DNA from 2 places in the Vibrio misgurnus genome. Region 2 is predicted to be linked to the other one. Evidence: predicted binding sites of a transcription regulator. Region 2 holds the regulator's gene; the other holds the start of a gene.
The links. The regulator PurR, encoded in region 2, represses purine synthesis genes. The targets are predictions, from matches to a motif close to TNANGNAAACGTTTNCNTNA.
Positions count from the first base shown of each region.

Region 1: a site for PurR is predicted at 2,700-2,719, ahead of OOK74_RS10615 (uracil-xanthine permease family protein). Genes of this name have one in related genera too.

Region 1 is NZ_CP113241.1:2,313,876-2,318,067, reverse strand. Features, by position in the region: gene envZ (two-component system sensor histidine kinase EnvZ) at 1-1,044, shown strand, start outside; gene OOK74_RS10615 (uracil-xanthine permease family protein) at 1,139-2,533, opposite strand; gene recG (ATP-dependent DNA helicase RecG) at 2,808-4,192, opposite strand, start outside.
Region 2 is NZ_CP113241.1:1,405,771-1,409,962, reverse strand. Features, by position in the region: gene OOK74_RS06610 (alpha/beta fold hydrolase) at 1-586, shown strand, start outside; gene OOK74_RS06605 (TfoX/Sxy family DNA transformation protein) at 740-1,327, opposite strand; cyclic di-GMP riboswitch class I at 1,442-1,527, opposite strand; gene purR (HTH-type transcriptional repressor PurR) at 1,686-2,696, opposite strand; gene elyC (envelope biogenesis factor ElyC) at 3,101-3,916, opposite strand; gene cmoM (tRNA uridine 5-oxyacetic acid(34) methyltransferase CmoM) at 4,033-4,192, shown strand, end outside.

The DNA of each region.
Region 1 (4,192 bases), 910 kb from region 2:
GCTGCGGCTGATTTCCAGCATGCGCTGAGTATCGATTTAATGAGCGAAGAGATGAGTGGCGAACTTGGCTCGCCGACCGAGGTGCGCATGGCTCTTGGCGAGGAGAGCTATATCTTGTGGATGAAGATTGACTCGCTGCCCGGCCAATTATTACGCATCCCCCTCTCTGAGTTACAAGAAGAAGATTTCGCGCCACTGTTTCGTAACAGCATCATTATGGCGCTGCTGATTGTGCTGGGTGGCTGGCTGTTCATTCGTTTGCAAAATCGGCCGTTGATGGCGCTAGAAAAAGCCGCGCACATGGTTGGCCGTGGTGAGATTCCCCCTCATTTACCAGAGCAAGGTACGTTGGAAATTCGGGCCGTGACGCGGGCATTTAATCGCATGTCGAAAGGCATTCAAGCGCTAGAAGATGATCGCGCCTTGCTGATGGCTGGGATCAGCCATGATTTACGAACTCCACTCACGCGCATCCGCTTAGCAACGGAGATGATGTCGCCGCAAGATAGTTATCTGGCAGAGAGTATGATCAGTGATACCGAAGAGTGTAATCAAATTATCAGCCAGTTTATGGATTACCTAAAACCGGTCAATCGGCAAGCTTTTGAGGCGGTGGATATTAACGAGATTGCCAATGATGTGGCCAGTTCGGAAGGCGGCTATGAAGTGCAGATTGAAACCGATCTGCAAGCTGAGGTAGTTCCTGCCTTTGGTAATCCGATTGCGATTAAGCGTGCGCTGAGTAATTTGGTGGTTAACGCCCTGCGCTATGGCAATGGCTGGGTTAAGGTGAGTAGTGGTATGACGGCGGATAAGCAGTTGGTTTGGCTGTGTGTCGAAGACAATGGCCCCGGCATTGAACCTAGCCAAGTGAATAAGGTGTTTGAACCTTTTACCCGTGGCGATACGGCTCGTGGTAGTGAAGGTACCGGTTTGGGATTGGCGATTGTGAAACGGATCGTCAGCCAACATCACGGTGCGGTGGCGGTGAGTAACCGAAGCCAAGGTGGCTTACGCGCCCAAATCAGTTTTCCCACCAAATAAGACTGCAACAGTAAAAAACAGGGCTAACCGAAATTAGCCCTGTCTCAACCGTCAGGTTGATTGTCTTACCTAGTCTGCTTGCCTAGTTTGATTATTACGCTGCTTCAGTTTTCACTACTGGAGCAGCTTTTTCATCGCGGCGTACCTCTGGCAGCAGCAAGTTCAGCACGATCGCGGTGATCCCACCGGCTGCTACACCAGAAGAGAACAGATTCTTAATAAAATCGGGCATAAACTGCAGAATTTCTGGTTTTTGCGCGATGCCGAGTCCCATTGAGAATGATAGTGCCATGATCAGAATCGCTCGGCGATCCAAATCCACCCGTGAAATGATGCGCACCCCGGCTGCGGCAATGGTACCAAACATTACAATGGTTGCACCGCCCAATACTGGCTCAGGGATCAACTGTACAAAGCTCGCGACACCTGGGAATAGGCCAAGCAGCACCAACATGCCCGCGATAAAATAGCCAACATAACGGCTGGCGACACCGGTCAATAAGATCACGCCATTGTTTTGGCTGAAAGTTGAGTTCGGGAAGCTGTTAAACAGCGCCGCAATTGCCGAGTTCAGACCGTCCGCCAGTACCCCACCTTTGATGCGCTTCATATACACTGGTCCTTTGACCGGTTCACCAGACACTTCAGAGGTAGCGGTGATATCACCAATCGCTTCTAGCGCCGTGATCAGGAAAATCAGTACCAGCGGGATAAACAGTGACCAATCAAAGCCTAAGCCGAATTGCATCGGGATTGGCAGCGCAATCAGTTGGGTTTCTGCTAAGTTATCGGTATTGACCATTCCCATCAGGTAGGCCATCACATAGCCGACCAGCATTGCAATCACAATTGACGCGATACGCACGTAAGGATTGTGCGCTCGGTTAAGCAGCACAATGATCGCTAATACGGTACCGGCCAGGGCCAGTTTGTCTAGGCTACCAAAAGTGCCATCGGCCATTGCCGCATAGCCACCGCCCATCGAAACCAATCCGACCTGAACTAAGGTAAGGCCGATCAACGTTACCACAATCCCAGACACTAGCGGAGTGATGATGCGCTGGGCAAATTGCAGCACGCGTGACAGTAAAATCTCTGCGCATGAAGCGACTAAAATGGTGCCGAAAATAGCCGCCATCATGGTTTCGATATTGGCTCCGCCCGCTTTGAGCGCAAGGCCAGCACCAATAATTGGCCCTAAAAAGTTAAAGCTGGTGCCTTGAATCGATAGTAAGCCAGATCCAATCGGACCAAAGGTGCGTATCTGAATAAACGAGGAGACACCAGAAGCAAACAGCGACATGCTGATGATGGTATTGGTTTGATCGGCCGGTACGCCAAGCGATTGACAGATGATCAACGATGGCGTGATCACCGCGACAAACATCGCTAGTAAATGCTGCAGGGCGGCAAATAACGTTTGTGGCAAAGGTGGACGATCATTGAGTTGATAGACCAGATCGGCTTGGCGCGAAGTTGATTGTGTCATAGCGATTTTCCTGATGATAAATAACACCTTGCGCACGCTGAATGGGTGGTTAAGGTGGAGCAGAAGCCGCCTCTGTGATTGCTGTTAATCAGACTCTGCTCAGAGTAGCCCTTACCATGCTCAGCAGCGGCGTGGTTAGCTGCAGCTTAAACCGGTTTGGGTATAGCAAGGTAAACGTTTGCGTCAACCGTAAAATGGCGGCGATTATAGAGGTTTTTATCAAAAAAGCAAACGGTTGCTTTGGGCGTTTTCGCTGGCTGGGGCAGATGAGCCGTTATGCTTTGGCGTAAATATCGCGCTGGCCGAGCCAACGCTGAATGATGGCTTGTGCATGCTGCGGATAGCGCTGGTGGAGGTGTCTGGCAATACGCTGCACTTGCGGCACTAATGCTTGATCACGCACCAGATCGGCAATTTTGAAATCAGCCAGCCCAGTCTGTTTGGTGCCCAACAGTTCGCCGGGGCCACGGATTTCTAGATCGCGCTCGGCGATCACAAAACCATCATTGCTGTCGCGCAGTACCGCTAAACGTTTTTGCGCTGTTTTCGAGAGTGGGGCGTGAAACAGCAATACACAGTGGCTGGCGATGGTGCCTCGGCCGACCCGTCCGCGTAGCTGATGCAGTTGAGCTAGCCCTAAACGCTCAGGGTTTTCGATGATCATCAAACTGGCATTCGGCACATCCACCCCCACTTCAATCACTGTGGTCGCCACCAGCAGATGCAGTTGGTTGGCTTTAAAGGCTTGCATTACTGCCTGCTTTTCGGCCGCTTTCATTCGCCCGTGCACTAAACCGATGCGCAGATCCGGCAGCTTGCGTTGCAGATCTTGCATTGTCTCTGCCGCGGCTTGCGCTTCGAGCAGTTCGGATTCATCAATTAAAGTACACACCCAATACGCTTGTTTGCCTTGGTTAAGGCAGGCATGGCGAATGCGTTCGACAATCTCATCGCGTTTGGTATCGGGGATCGCCACGGTTTGAATTGGAGTGCGCCCGGGGGGCAACTCATCAATCACTGAGGTTTCTAAATCCGCGTAAGCGGTCATCGCTAACGTACGCGGGATAGGCGTAGCGGTCATGATCAGTTGATGTGGATAAGCGCCTTGTTTTGCACCTTTCTCGCGTAACTCTAAGCGTTGATGGACGCCAAACCGGTGCTGCTCATCGATGATTACGAGGGCAAGGTGGTCAAATGTAACCTGCTGTTGAAACAGTGCATGGGTGCCGACCACCATTTTGGCCTCACCGGTTGCGATGCGGGTTAGCTCGTTTTCGCGTGCTTTACCTTTGAGTTTACCGGCCAGCCAGCCGACTTGAATGCCCATCGGTTCTAGCCACTGGGCAAAATTGAGTGCGTGCTGCTCGGCGAGCAGCTCAGTGGGAGCCATTAAAGCCACTTGATAGCCATGCTCAATCGCGCGTACCGCTGCGAGCGCCGCGACTAAGGTTTTGCCTGAGCCGACATCACCTTGCACCAAACGCATCATTGGTTGCGCTTGGCTGAGATCTGCTTCAATTTCCGCCACTACCCGTTGTTGCGCCTGGGTCGGTGAAAACGGCAGTTGTGCCAACAGTTGCTGCTTGAGTTGGTGGACAGGAGCCAGTGGTAAGGCGGTATCTTGCTGGCCTTGGCTGCGAATCGCCAGCATCGAAAGAT
Region 2 (4,192 bases):
CAAAAGTGTGACACTGGATGTATTGCGCGTGCTTGATCACCTGAAAATTCAGTCGGCGCATTTTGTTGGTATGTCGCTCGGTACCATCATAGTGCGTAATCTGGCTGAGCTTGCCACTCATCGTGTTAACTCGATGGTGCTGGGTGGGGCAGTCACGCGGCTCAATACTCGTTCACAAGTGCTGGTTAAGCTTGGGCATTGGAGCAAACATATCATCCCTTACATGTGGTTATATCGACTGTTTGCTTACGTTGTGATGCCACAGCGTAGCCAAAAAGAGTCACGTCATCTATTTATTCGTGAAGCGCAAAAACTGTGTCAAAAAGAGTTTAAACGTTGGTTCACTTTAACCGCTGAAGTTAATCCTTTGATGCGTTATTTCCGTGACCGTGAATTGCCAATCCCCACCTTATATCTGATGGGTGAGAAAGATTACATGTTCATTCATCCGGTTAAAGAGATGGTGGCGCTGCACACACAAAGTGAGCTGTACGAGATCCCCAATTGTGGGCATGTGTGTAATGTTGAGCAGCCGGAGCTGTTCAATCAGCATTCAATCGAGTTTATTCAGCGTCAGATCCGTTAAGCGCGGCATTTAGCCCTAGCTGATCACGATAACGGCGGCCGGTATACCGATGAGTGATTGAGCAATAAAAAACCCGCGCCATGATTGGCGCGGGTTGGGTATTTATGTCGCGAACTCTGTGCTTGACGCGGTGAGTGTTATCATCACACTAATCTAGAGATGGCTTAACAGCTCATCACGGCGCTGCTGTGGGATCACCGACCAGTGTTTACCTTCAATTGCGCCTTCTAAGGCCCACAGCAACTCTAAGCTCACCTCGGCAGTATGAGTACGCTGAATGGCTTTATAGGCAGCGACAGAGCCGTTGGATTGGAGAGAGGCGACCGTTTCAATGCCGGCTTTCTTGAGCATTCTTTCGGTCGCTAAACGCAGGTTAGGCAGATCTTTTAAACGGTCAGGTTTGGTTTGGGCTTGCGTTTCACGCTCTGCTTTAGCCACATCAAGCGCGGTATGAGCTTCAGTTAGAATTGAGGCTGGATCACTCCAGCAATTGTCAGGCAGAGCGTAATACTTGGTCACGACAGGGAAGCCACGTTTTTTGTAAACGTATGGGGCATAACCTTGTTGTTTGAATTTTTCAATCGAGGCTTCATCGGCACGGATGTGCAGCGTATCGTTGACCACAAGTGCAAACATTGTATCGTCGACAAAAATACCAAAGCCACCAAACATTGAACGAGATTTCACACGTCCTAGCTGCTCAAAGAGCCGCATTGAATCTTTTAATACTGGTTTATCCATGCTGTTAGTCTCGGAGTATTGTTACCTACGCCACCAAATCAGGCCCGAGAAAATTAGCAAAAACATGCAGCCAAGGTGTCAATAATCAGTCAACAGCCTGTATGCATTTTTGCCATCGGCAACCCCGCTACCTACCAAGTTGTTGGTTTAGGCCGGAGGCTTTGCGTCCCACTCTTTCAAATGGTTTGCCCTGTGCGTGACATTCTTCCTGATAAAAATCAGTCATTCTTAGCGCATTCTCACAGTTTAATGTTTCAATTATGAGAATACGCAGAACTAATCCTACTCTTTCTATATGAGGTTTGTCAGATTTATGTGACAAGCTTTCAAATATAGATGGTGTGAATTTTCAAGTAAGTTAGGATTTTGTCAAGTCTTTTACGGTATCCCGTTCGACAATTTCAGGATGCATTTCAAAAATTCGCCGTTCATGCTCTTTATCTTTAATCCGTTCCAGTAAGATTTCGAACGCATTTTTACCTACGCGGCGTTTCGGTTGGTGCACCGTGGTTAATGGCGGCGAGAAATACTCGGCCAATTCAATATTGTCGTAGCCAATCACCGACATATCTTCTGGCACGCGGATCCCTTTTTGCTGTAAGCGACTGATGAGACCTAACGCCATCGTGTCATTAAAGCAAAATACAGCACTGGGGCGTTTATCCATCGCGATGATCTTATCGGCCGCTAGCACCGCAGTATCACACTCAAAGTTGCCTTCTAAAATCCAATCTTGATTGATGGGTAAATTGGCCTCTGCCATTGCGCGGCGAAAACCTTGAATACGCTCTTGGCAGGCCGCCTTGATGAAATGACCACTTAAGCAAGCAATGTCGCGGTGTCCGTGCTCAATCAGATACTTGGTCGCCAGATAGCCACCTTCTTCTGAGTTATCAATGATCTTATCCGCATTGGAAGTTTCAGGCCCCCAGTCCATGATCACTTTCGGAATGTCTTTATGCACATCCAGCATGGCTTGTAGTTCTTGGGTGAGATCAGAGCACATCACCAAAATACCATCGACCCGCTTTTCGGCGAGCATCCGAATGTAATCTCGCTGTTTTTCATAAATGCCGCCAGTGTTACATAGGATCAAGGTATAACCTTGGCGGTAACAGTAGCTTTCCACCCCATCGATCACTTCAGAGAAGAAGAGATTGGTCGATTGAGTCACTAACATGCCGATCGTGCGTGTGGTATTACACTTTAAACTGCGTGCCACAGCACTTGGTGCGTAGTTAAGTTGTTGCACCGCTTCCATCACTTTTTCTTGGGTGGTTTCTGCCACAAAGCGAGTTTTGTTGATCACGTGGGAAACGGTGGTGGTTGACACACCAGCAAGGCGCGCCACATCTTTTATCGTAGCCATAGAGTGTTCCTATCGATGACTGCTGATGTCAGCGAATGTTATTGGTGAATTAAATCAGCAGGTAAGGCGAGATTGAGCAAGCTATGATACTTGGAGTGCGAGTCACCACACATAACGTATCTTGGGCGTAACAATCATGATGCCTAAAGTAATAAAATACAAAAACCGCCGAAAAACAGCGGTTTACAATCATATTGGTTTTATCATTTGCGGGTGAATTTTAGACTGCGCCGCCAGCAACTGCAATCAAATTCATTCATCAAACGGTAACTTATTTCTGAATTGATAGGTCTAGCAGTGATAGCTTATTGACCTTGTACCTTAAATCAATCCGCAATCGCAACAGGATAGCGAATGTGCACTATCGCTGTTGCGAGTCGAACAGACTAAGGCATAACCGGTGGTTAATCGGCCAGCGTGACATTGACCGGTTTCGTTTCAGGTGCAGGACTGGCATCACCCACCACGCTATCGCGTAGCGTTTGCCACAGTAGCCCTAAGCTTTCGTACCAAAATAGCTCAGTTTGTTCAAGATAGCGTGATTTTGGAATGTACTTGTCCCAAGGCTGAATAATATTCAGATGACCTAAGTAATTGGTCGGTGCCGCAATCGGGGTTAGACCTGCTGATTGAAATTCGCGCATGGCGCGTTTCATGTGGCTGGCCGATGTTACTAATACCATACGCTTTTGCTGCACAAATGCCGCTGCTTGGCGCGCTTCTTCCCAGGTATCTTTGGCGGTTTCCAGCAAAATAATATCGGATTTGGGTACGCCAAGCGCGAGGGCGACTCGCGCCATCATCCGCGCGTGGCTGACTTCACTGCCGCCGGCATAGCCGGAGAGAATTAATTTGGAACCTGGGTACATGCGGTAAATACGAATACCTTCACTTAAGCGCATTAATGCCGCGCGAGTGAGTTCCGAGGTCGGTGGTATATCATCATCCACAACATGACCATTGCCGAGCACCATTATGTAATCGAGCGAGCCTTCGACCGGTAAAAAGGCGGTGTAAGCGCGCTCAAGTGGCATTAATAAACGAGTGGCAACCGGTTGAAAGGAGACCAGAAACAATCCAGAGAGTGAGAATAAAACCACCAGACAGCCAGTTTTGCGTTTGGCAGTGAACATGATCAGCATCAAGCCGAGAAAACCAAGGATCAGCAGCGCTGGCAATGGCATCAACAGCGAAGAAAAAATTTTTTTCAGCTCAAACATAGTGAAAACAGTCCGAAAAAACAGCACTTGAATATAAAAAGAGTCGAAGCCTCTTTATTCCTGCTATTCCTGTGACAGAATAGCGGGCACGATGGATTATCATAACTCAAGCTACTGTGACTGAAGACCGTAATTTCGACAATATTGCCCACAAATTTGCAAAAAATATTTACGGCTCTGACAAAGGCGAGATCCGCCAAGTCATTGTTTGGGAAGATTTGCAGCAATTACTCGCTCAATTCAATGCATCAAATGCACCTTTGCACATATTGGATG